2 regions of the Paenibacillus sp. FSL H7-0350 genome follow, and region 1 is predicted to be linked to the other one. Evidence: a T-box and tRNA genes for the amino acid it is inferred to sense, from the RefSeq annotation. Region 1 holds a T-box; the other holds one or more tRNA genes.
What was found. A T-box is a leader RNA that pairs with one kind of tRNA and senses whether it is charged. The one in region 1 lies ahead of metG (methionine--tRNA ligase), so its partner is inferred to be a tRNA-Met.
Positions count from the first base shown of each region.

Region 2: it has a tRNA-Met gene. The T-box ahead of metG (methionine--tRNA ligase) is inferred to sense a tRNA for this amino acid. The anticodon was not compared.

Region 1 is NZ_CP151972.1:1,969,620-1,975,186, forward strand. Features, by position in the region: gene NYE24_RS09300 (metal ABC transporter ATP-binding protein) at 1-91, opposite strand, end outside; gene NYE24_RS09305 (zinc ABC transporter substrate-binding protein) at 125-1,102, opposite strand; gene metG (methionine--tRNA ligase) at 1,306-3,333, opposite strand; T-box leader at 3,395-3,653, opposite strand; gene yidD (membrane protein insertion efficiency factor YidD) at 3,692-3,955, opposite strand; gene NYE24_RS09320 (Fur family transcriptional regulator) at 3,958-4,419, opposite strand; gene NYE24_RS09325 (stalk domain-containing protein) at 4,592-5,567, opposite strand, start outside.
Region 2 is NZ_CP151972.1:2,403,264-2,408,830, reverse strand. Features, by position in the region: gene pyrF (orotidine-5'-phosphate decarboxylase) at 1-301, shown strand, start outside; gene pyrE (orotate phosphoribosyltransferase) at 298-939, shown strand; gene NYE24_RS11110 (hypothetical protein) at 1,508-1,672, shown strand; tRNA gene NYE24_RS11105 (tRNA-Met) at 1,758-1,831, shown strand; tRNA gene NYE24_RS11100 (tRNA-Ile) at 1,881-1,954, shown strand; gene NYE24_RS11095 (hypothetical protein) at 2,077-2,202, opposite strand; partial or broken gene NYE24_RS11090 (transposase) at 2,226-2,438, opposite strand; gene NYE24_RS11085 (hypothetical protein) at 2,524-3,048, opposite strand; gene NYE24_RS11080 (hypothetical protein) at 3,277-3,582, shown strand; gene NYE24_RS11075 (DUF6199 family natural product biosynthesis protein) at 4,026-4,229, opposite strand; gene NYE24_RS11070 (hypothetical protein) at 4,327-4,623, shown strand; gene NYE24_RS11065 (undecaprenyl-diphosphate phosphatase) at 4,759-5,562, shown strand.

The DNA.
Region 1 (5,567 bases):
AGTTCGAAATGACCTTCTGTTCCCCGTAGGAGAAGGACAAATCCTGTATTTCGATCATATGCTGATGGCAGTCCAGGGATACCGGTTGCATGTGAAGTACCGCCTTTCACTTATACTTTCCTTATTATTGTAAGGCCAGAATGAGATTTTGCAAATTTTTCTCCATTAACGTGAAATAGTTGTCCCCGTTCTTCTGCTGGGCCTCGGTCAGTCCTTCTACCGGGTTCAGCACCATCGTGGATACACCGGTCTCACTTGCCAGTGTCTTAGCCAGCTTATCGGATACAAGCTCCTCGAAGAAAATATAACGGATGCCCTCTGCCTTAACCAGCGCCGCCAGCTTCACCAAATCCTGCCCGCGCGGTTCAGCGTCCGGCGACAGCCCCATAATGGCATGCTGCGACAGGCCGTAGTCACGTGCCAGATACGAGAACGCCTGATGAGATACGACAATCTCCTTGTTAGGCAGCTTGCCCAGCTCTTCAGTGAACTTCAGATCCAGTGCGTTCAGGCGGTCCACGAGCTTCAGATAACGCTCTTCATAGCCTGCGGTATGCGCAGGATCAACGGCTTGAAGACTTTCCTTGATATTCTTAGCCATCACAAGCGCCGATTTTGGACTTACCCAGGTATGCGGGTCGGTGTGCAGGCTGTCGCCATGCCCGTCTGCTTCAGCTTCTTCACCTTCATGACCATGATCATGCCCATCGTCTTCATCCGTTGTAATCAGCTTCACCCCTTGGCTAACCTCTACAGCCTTGGTCTTACTGTCACCATCAAGGCTCTTAAGGAAATTGGGTACCCAACCTTCCAGACCGGCTCCATTATAGAGGAACAGCTGCGCCTTAGAAGTACTTATGATATCCTGGCTGCGCGGTGTCCAATCATGCGGCTCGACCCCTACAGGAAGCAGGTTGATTACATTGGCTTCGTCGCCACCGATTTCGGCAGTGAATTCATATATAGGATAAAAAGTAGTTATAACGTTCACTTTTCCTTCAATAATGCTTCCGTTGCTCTTCGGTCCGCATGCCGCCAGCGACAGCGTAAGCAGCAGCACAGCAGCAAGCAGCAGCCCTTTTTGCAAGCTTTTTGTTACCATTTCTCTATCGACCCCTTAAATCGTAAAATTTACTATTAGAATTATAATAGTAATGGTTACGATAAGTCAACTCCGATCTGCATTTCGTAGTCTGCAAGGCGCCCTGTACCCCGTTATCTTGGAGCAAAAAGAAGCAATCCCCGCTGCCTGTGGCTTGCGGAGATTGCTGTACGGTCATTATGTGAATGCCCTTCTTGGCATTCTTATTTCACAATCGCTCCGTTCGGCATGCTGTCCGGCACGGTAGCAATGGTCAGCTGCTCGCCCTTGGAGGCGGCCAGAATCATGCCCTGAGACAGCTCACCGCGCAGCTTCACCGGCTTCAGGTTCACAATGCAGATCACCTTGCGTCCCACCAGCTCCTCCGGTGTGTAGAACTTCGCAATGCCGGATACCACCTGGCGCTGCTCATAGCCAAGATCCAGCTGCAGCTTCAGCAGCTTATCCGCCTTCTTCACTGGCTCGCAGGCGATAACCTGGGCTACGCGCAGCTCCGCCTTGGCGAAATCGTCGATGCCGATTTCTTCCTTATGCTCCTCTTCCTCCGGATCGGCACCCGCCGCTTCCGGAGTCACAGCAGCCGCTGCCGGCGCCGCCTCTGCAGCGGCCGGCTTCCCGGCTCCCATCGCTTCGGCGATGTACGCTACCTCCTGCGCCACATCCAGGCGCGGGAAGATCGGGTCGCCCTTCACCAGCCGGGTGCCCGCTGGAATCAGGCCGAAGGATCGGCCGCTCTCCCAGGTGGTCAGCTCGCCCGGCTGAATGCCCAGCTGCTCCCAGATCTTCGCCGGAGCGCCGGTCAGGAACGGCTGGAGCAGGATGGACGCGGTGCGCAGTCCCTCGACAAGGTGTCTCATTACCGAAGCCAGCTCAGCGCTGCGGCTCTCGTCCTTGGCGAGCACCCAAGGCTGAGTCTCATCAATGTATTTGTTCGTCCGGCTGATCAGCGCGCCGATGGCAGTCAGGGCTACGGAGAATTCCATCTTCTCCATCGCTTCTTCCACCTTGGCGTAAGTACTCTGTACTACCGCCTCAAGCTCACCGTCAAATGCGGTCACCTGGCCGGCATAAGCCGGAAGCTCGCCGCCGAAGTATTTCTCCACCATTGCGCCAGTCCGGTTCAGCAGGTTACCCAGGTCATTGGCCAGATCGTAGTTAATACGATCCACGAAGCTCTCCGGCGTGAAGGTTCCGTCCGAGCCGAAGGGAACCTCGCGCAGCAGATAATAGCGCAGAGCATCCAGGCCGTAACGGTCAATCAGCGTCACCGGATCAACCACATTGCCCTTGGATTTGGACATCTTGCCATCCTTCATCAGCAGCCAACCGTGCGCGAACACCTTCTTCGGCAGCGGTTCGCCAAGTGCCATCAGAATGATCGGCCAGTAGATCGTATGGAAGCGGACAATTTCCTTCCCGACGATATGTACATCCGCAGGCCAGTACTTGTCATACAGGCTGCGGTCCTCCGAGCCATAGCCAAGGGCCGTAATGTAGTTAGTAAGCGCATCGATCCATACATACACTACATGCTTCTCGTCGCCTTTTACCTTAACGCCCCAGTCAAAAGTCGTACGGGATACCGCCAGATCCTCCAGACCCGGCTTGATGAAGTTGTTAATCATCTCGTTCTTGCGGGATTCCGGCAGGATAAACTCAGGGTTCTCCTCGTAGAACTTCAGCAGACGGTCAGCATACTTGCTCATGCGGAAGAAGTAGCTCTCCTCCTTGACCAGTTCCACCGGGTGTCCGCTGTCCGGACTTTTCCCTCCGGTAATCTTGCCGTCAGCATCACGTTCAATATCCACCAGTTGGGTTTCGGTGTAGAAGGTCTCATCCGAAATACAGTACCAGCCTTCGTATTCCCCTTTGTAGATATCCCCCTGCTTCAGTAGACGGTCAAAAATATCCGCGACCACCTTCTTATGGCGCTCCTCTGTGGTACGGATGAAATCATCATTCGAGATGTCCAGCTTCTTCCACAGATCCTTAATGCCGACTACAATCCCGTCCACGAACTCCTGCGGGGTCTTCCCGGCCTTCCCGGCCTTCTCTTCAATCTTCTGCCCATGTTCGTCCGTTCCCGTCAGATAGCGCACCTCATAGCCGCGCAGCCGCTTGTAGCGGGCCATCGCGTCACCGGCTACCGTGGAATACGCATGCCCGATATGCAGCTTATCGCTCGGATAATAGATCGGTGTTGTCAGATAAAAGGTTTTGTTCTCACTCATTACTTCATCATCCCTTCGTTATCCCTAATCGTCCATTTCACACAAAAAACTCCCGCCCCCTATATGGGGCGAGAGTAAACTCACGCGATACCACCCAACATTCCCCGGCTCCTCACAGAGCACAGGCTTCGTCAGTTCCCAAATGGAACTGTCCATTAACGCTGGAACACGCCGTGCGCTTACGCAGACCCGGCTTCAGGCCTTCCGCTCGAACACAGTTCCTCCCGGACCATATTCAATCTGGCGTCCCATACCGGCTCCCAGCAGCCCCGGCTCTCTGTAATGGTGTCCACATTTACTTATCCGTTCCTCGGAATATCACTTATTATTCAAAATATACCCATCCCGGCTGTCCATGTCAAGTCGTATGCAGCGGCTTGTCTCCGGAAGGATGCTCTTCGCGCGGCGGCACCGGGTCAAGACCACCCGGATGGAAGGGATGGCAGCGGGCAATCCGCCTGGCAGCCAGCCACGAACCCTTCAGCGCCCCATGGACCTCTATGGCTTCCAGCGCGTACGCCGAACAAGTCGGGTAGAACCGGCAGGTGGCGGGCTTGAGCGGTGAAATGAACTTGCGGTAGACCCGGATAGGGACCTGTACCGTTCTTCGTAGGGTAGCCATATTCAGCGCCCCTCTTTGCTGCGGGCGGCCCCGGCCGGCTCTTCTTCTCTTCCCTGCTCACAATCTTTACAGTAGCCGAACACCTCGAATTTATGCTTGACTACCCGGAACTGATCCGGCGGATCGGTCAGATTCATCGGGCAGAACTGAATCGGGTAAGTCTTCATACATTGAAGACAAATCATATGATGATGGTGGTGGTCCTGACTGCAGCTTGCCTTGAATTTGACGCCTTCTTCAAACACAATCTGCTCCAGTACCCCAAGCTCCTCCATAACGCGCAGGTTGCGGTAGACTGTATCGAAGCTCAGCCCGCTATACTTGCGGCCCATATGCTCATATACATCCTTCGCAGACAAATATCCCGTATTCTCGCCGAATAATTTGGCAAGCGTCTTGCGCTGATCGGTGATTCGCAGCCCCTGCCCCGACATGGCTTCCAGGATTTGATCTGTCGACAGCATTCGCTCATCTCCCATAACATAGGTCGTTTGTGTTGCACTCTCTTTATAATGCCCCAAAAGCACTGCCCAGTCAATAAATGTGCCCGTTACCTGCCCGCATCAGCAGACTTGCGGCAGAATACAAAACGGCAGCCGCTCCATTAGGAGCGCTGCCGTTTGTATTGTAGAAAAATTATTTTTTCGCCGGAAGCGGGGTGAAGACAAAGTTAACGGGCAGGTTGCTGCCGGAAGCGACGGAGAACACAATCTCTACACGCCCTTCATACTCTCCGGTACGGTAGATGACAGCATTCGTGTCTGATGATTTGCCTAATGTGCCCTTATTGGGCAGGTTCACCATTGTGCCGTTTACAAGCAACGGTCCCAGATAAGGACCCCCGCGCGGGTTGAAGGTGATCAGCGTGTTTGCTGCAACACGCTCCAGTACGATTTTGTAAAGTACCCCGAAGTTACCAGCATTGGAAACAACCGTTCCCTTCATTGGATCAATACCGTCCAGGTTCTTGTCAAGTTTATTGTCCCCCAGAAGCAGCTTGCTTTGCGTGGCACCCACCAGATCGGTGACGTTCATGATTCGCGTAGAATCTGGAAATGTTCCGCGGGTATGCACACCATCGCTGTCAAGAATAGGCAGATAAGGAAGCTCAGCAACCGGATCTTTGCTCTCCTCCACTATGACTACGTTATACTGAACCGGCAGATCACTGAACAGGTCTGCGCTCAGCGACATTACGTCTTTAGGCTTCATTGCATTTTTGTTCAGGTCAGTCATAATCGGAAGACTTTGCCCCGGCTGCAGGGTAATTTGCGATTGAGCCGAGCCGGTAATCATGGAGTTAAAGTATTTCTCCATCGATACTTTGCCCGTATATTCCGGTAATGTCACGGGACCGGCAACCCCCAGATACTGGGTAGTAATGGTTGTCGGATACAGGTTGTTGTTCGTAGCAATCACATAGAGCTTCTGTCTGGTAGCCATATTGTTCATATGATGCACAAGGAAGCGTGTATTGCCCACAGAGCTTTCACGGTACAGTACACCTTCCGTATTAACGGTCTCTGGGCTGTTGCTGCGGATCAGGGTGTAACCTTCGGACGACAGCGTATACGGCAGATTCGGAAGCGACGGAATCATCCCGCCGTCCATG
Region 2 (5,567 bases), 430 kb from region 1:
AACAGTGACTGATGCAGTGGTGCGTTACGCCAAGCTTGCAGCGGAAGCAGGCTTGCATGGAGTGGTAGCATCCCCGCAGGAATCCGTGGTGATTGCTGAAGCGTGCGGACCCGAGTTCCGTACGGTTACCCCTGGTATCCGGCCCGCCGGGGCGTCCCTGGACGACCAGTCCCGGGTCATGACGCCGAGGCAGGCTATCCGCCAAGGCAGCCACTACCTGGTAGTGGGCCGGCCGATTACAGCAGCGGCAGATCCGCGTGCAGCAGCACTGACTATTATTGAGGAGATGAGCCAAGCATGAGCATATTAGAGAATCGAAGTGAACAGGTCGCAAGTCATCTGCTGGAGATCGGAGCGGTAGCCCTGCGTCCGCAGGAGCCGTTCACCTGGACCTCCGGCATCAAATCGCCGATCTACTGCGACAACCGTCTGACCATGGCCTTCCCGGCCGTCCGCAACTACATTGCCGAGGCCTTCGCAGAGCTGATCAGAACCAGCTACCCGGACGCCGAGGTGATTGCCGGGACAGCAACCGCCGGTATCCCGCATGCGGCCTGGGTGGCCGATAAGCTCGGTCTCCCGATGGCTTACATCCGGGACAAGGCCAAAGGCCATGGCAAGCAGAACCAAATCGAAGGACTGATCACACCCGGCCAGAAGGTCGTCGTGATCGAGGACCTGATCTCCACCGGCGGCAGCTCCATCAAGGCTGCGCAGGCCGTACAAGAAGCAGGCGGCCTCCCGTTGGCCGTCTTGGCCATCTTCAGCTACGAGCTGGACCGCGCCGTAGAAGCCTTCGCCGCTGCACAGCTTCCGCTCCAGAGCCTGTCCAATTACAGCACACTGATTAATGTGGCGCTGGCCCAGGGCAAGATCGCGGAGAGCGATGTAGCGCTGCTGCAATCCTGGCGCCAGGACCCTGCCGCCTTCGGCGTGTAGAGAAGAGGACGTATAAAAGAAGCTCAGTCCCCTTTGAAGGGGATCGGGCTTCTTTTTGAGTACTTTCACATGATGGAACTCCTTTTTCGGTCGGGCGCCCGTTCACTCTCGAAACACCTTTTTAGGGGATAACTGGAAAAATAGCATTTATTCAATGGCTCAGCACATTTCTGGAGACTTTAGTTGGATAAAATACACTTGTTGAAACCTGAAATGGACAATAACGCAGATACCGCCAGAACTAGATGATCTAAATCCACTTATTTCCTTTTAAGAAGAGATTTCCACCAAATTAAGTGTACAAAATCCAACTGTTTCCCCCCAACTGCTCATTATCTCCACAGCCCCTAATTAGCTGCGCACTCTCTTCCTGTTTTCAACTCATTTTTTATAATCCATCCCCCCAGTAATCTGCTCCAGGCGAGCGTTATCCTTCAACCAGCCACCTAAGCTTTCGGGCAGAAATTGCCATCCGATCCGCTGAGCAATCCTCTAATTTTCTTGCAAAACTGGGCATGATAAATAGCACCGGGACATATATTATTGTGATGAAGGAGAAGAGGGTATCATGAATTGGATCTATTTTGCCAAGTTGTTCAGGACCAGATTTCAAGCGGGCTGCCTTGCCAAAAGACTGGAGCAGGACGGCTGGATCTATGGCTATCATGATCCGAGTTTTGTGGAAATATACCGTTCGCGTAAGGGCCGTTATGGTGTGCGTTTTCTGCCTTAGACAGAAAATCCAAAATCATCCTTGACTTTATCCATGGGTATATTGTATATTATCTATTGTCGCTGTTTAAATAATTATTAACTGACGCGGGGTGGAGCAGCCCGGTAGCTCGTCGGGCTCATAACCCGAAGGCCGCAGGTTCAAATCCTGCCCCCGCAATTACCTTATTACACCGGACAGCACTCGTATAATACGGATATCCTAGTCCGGGCCCTTAGCTCAGTTGGTTAGAGCGGTCGGCTCATAACCGATTGGTCACAGGTTCGAGTCCTGTAGGGCCCACTTCACTCAAACCCTTACTTTGTAAGGGTTTTTTGCTGTTTATAGGCTCATAGGAGCGAATATGCTTGAGTGGGGAAAGGCCATATTTTATAGCTTGCTAACGGATTTGCTAACGGAGACTTTTATTCCACAGGTTCAAGCTGCTTTTCTGCGAATTTATTGAGTTCATTTTCAATTCTGTCAACGGCTTCTTCCTGCATGATCGGGAGCAGATGTGAGTACTTCTCATTGAACATCGCTGGAGTCATGTCCAGGCGTTCGGCGGCAACCCACGCGTCCTGCAGTATTCATAAAGCACAATGGGCGGTCCACTGCATCCGGTCCAGTACAACCACAGGTACGACTGCGACTCAGCGGACTTTCCTGGCTCACGCAGCACCTGCAGCGTCGTCAGCCACTGATCTGCCCCATACATCATCCAATTCGCCATGGTCTGCCGCGAGAGTGTCAGCCCGAGCCGGGAAAACTGTTGCTCCTGGCGGTGTGAACGCGAAGCGATTTAGACGCCCATCGTTACGGCCCCCATGCCGAAATCGGTCTATTCCGGCAGTCTGGCTTCGCCTTCTATTCTAGCGCATGTCATGACCCAAAAATATGTGGAGAGCCAGCCTCTCTACCGCCAAAGTTGGAAGTTCAAAGGTAATTGCTGTGCCGCCAGGATCAGCAACTGTATTTTCACGAGGGATAGGCAGCCCAGTAAACGTTTGCCCGCTACTAACTGCATCATATGCAGCTGTGAATATGACATTGCTCTGATTTCCAGACTGTACTAACTGCGGACCATGTCCTAGTGCTAAGATATCAATTCCTCTTTGAGAGGGACTTATTACCCATTCAAATCGTAGGTTAAGCTGATAATCATTTGTCCCCACTTTAAAAGCTTGCATAGTATATTTCATATAGCCATCGTCAGTAACATAATCTACGCTTGAATTTTGAATGTTTACTTCTTGTTGTTTTATCATTCTTAACTTTGGCAGAGTTTGTTTTTCATTTTGTGCTACATTATATTCTGCTACTTCCTGGTAAAATTCATCTTCACTCAAAGGTACTACTTTTTCTGTACCTTCTATAGGTGTAATCGTCGGGGTCAATCGATAGGGCTGCTTGGCTGATGCACATATAGACATGGAGCAGGAATATTGACAGTGAAAAAAGAAGCAGCAGCGGCACTTAAAAGATTCGCCTCAGTAGCCAGCTAAGTGCAAAGACTTTTTATATAGGCTTTAGGAAGGAACTGTACAGTTTTCTTCTAGGGCGAAGTGCGTGAAGGAAAAAACTTGCTGGATGACGAAATATGATGTCGAAGGGAGGTTTATGAAATGGATGATTGGGATGAAAAAATAAAAAAGGCATTTGATGTTCATGTTGAGAAAAAAGTAAACATAACTAGTGCATTGAACTCACTTATGGTTGAACTAAGAGCTCGCCAGGGATTAAAACCTAATGTAGAACAAATAAATGAATATCCTTTGGTATGGAGGATATTGATTCAAGGCCGCTGTGTTGATATTAGCGAAGAAGAAATTGATGATATCCGGGATTCATTGCCTAGTTTCAATAGTTCAGGTGAGAAATTACCTTTACTTGATGGAATTAAAAAATTGTTAGTTGAAAAATTTAATTAAGCACCTTAGGATGACTTTTATGTCTTTAAATGGCCTTTTATAAGCTGTTCTCAAATACTTGCGAATAATAAACCCTTCTGGCTTAAGCCAGAAGGGTTATTTTATAGCGTTCGCAAAATCTAAATAATTGTGTTCATAATTATTAAGGGTTTTAATTTTTAATGCTTCTTACTTCCATTCTTTTGTTCTTTAGCTTTCTCACTGAAATGTAAGCTAATAATAGCAATTACCAATAAAGTCACACCAACTACATTAGAGTATACAGGCTCATTGTTTGAAAAAGATCGTATTAACAACCGAATATTAATAGCAAGAGCCCCGAACCAACATATGTAAACAAACCATTTGGTATTATTTTTCATTATTTTACCTTTCAAATACATTATTTTATAATTATACAATATATACCAACTAAGGAGGGATGCTTATGGAAGAATACACATCTAACCAAACATAGAAGGCAAAAAGAACAAGAAAAAGATAATTAGAACGATCACGCTGGTGATTCTGCTCATAATGAGGTAGGCTTCACTGGGGCCGGAGTCGCCTTTTACCATCCAGCCGTAACGCATACGCCAGCCCATGGCCGGGAAGAAGATATTCAATACTGCAATCAATACGAAAATAACAGCGAAAATAACAACCATTTTTACCAGCTCCTTTATCCATTTACGAAAGCCCATTGCATGAAGTTGCATATTTCTGGATGCGGGAAGTATGATTTTGACAAGAAGGAGGTCATTTATGAAGACGATATTCAAAAAACTAAGTTTCTGGCTACCTGTGTTGTCTTCGCTGGTCTGTCTCTATAATCTGTCAGGAGAAGACGACAAGAACTTATTGCTGTTCTTAACCAGTCCCTTGCTCCTAATCTTTAACCCCGAATTAACAAACCTGAATTCTTCTATGGAGAATGAGCAAGCTTTCCAGTACATTCTGTATGGCATTCATTTTGTCTCCTGGTTAGCCTTTGGCCTGATCATAGAGTGGGGGTTATCATGGGTATCACGTAAATCACAGGAACGTCCCCCAAACCACTAATTAAAGAGAGTCCAGTCCCACATGACAATTATGTCACACCACCCCCTATATTGTTAGCTCATTCGATGGGGAATTCCGTTTCTGCCTCTTATACTGGAAATATATTGATTCACTTCCGAGAGGGGTTATTCACCAGTGACTGAAGCTATCAAAGCAATACTATTAGGGATTATTGAGGGGTTGACTGAATTCTTGCCGGTCTCGTCTACCGGGCACCTTATCCTTGCAGGGGATCTGCTGGACTTCGAGGGGGAGGGTGCGGTTACCTTCAAAATCGTAATCCAGTTAGGTGCGGTAATGGCTGTATTGCTGCTGTATTGGAAAAAGTATGTGAACATCGGGATGAATATGCTGAAGCTGGATTTCTCCAAGAGCAAGGGACTGAATGCCATCCACATGATCCTGGCTATGGTTCCGGCACTAGTGGTGTATCTGCTCTTCAAAGACACGATCAAGAGCCAGTTATTCGGCCCCAAGCCGGTTCTCATTGGTCTGATTGCCGGTGGACTATTGATGATCTTCGCTGCACGCAGCAGGAGATCCGTTACGTCAGAGACGGTAGACGGGCTTAATTATACCCAAGCCTTCGGCATCGGGCTGTTCCAGTGTCTGGCGCTGTGGCCCGGGTTCTCAAGATCCGGCTCGACGATCTCAGGGGGCCTGCTGCTGGGAACCAGCCAGAAAGCCGCTGCGGACTTCACCTTCCTGATTTCAGTACCAGTAATGTTCGGAGCCAGCCTCCTGGACCTCTATGACAGCCGGAATGCGCTGAATTCGGATGATCTTGTGCTCATGCTGATCGGGTTCGTGACGTCCTTCCTCGTAGCCATGATTGCAGTAGTCACGTTCATCAAGATGATCAAGCGGCTTCGACTGGAATGGTTCGCGCTGTACCGGTTCGTGTTAGCAGGGCTGTTCTATGTAATTGTTATCCTGTAGAATCC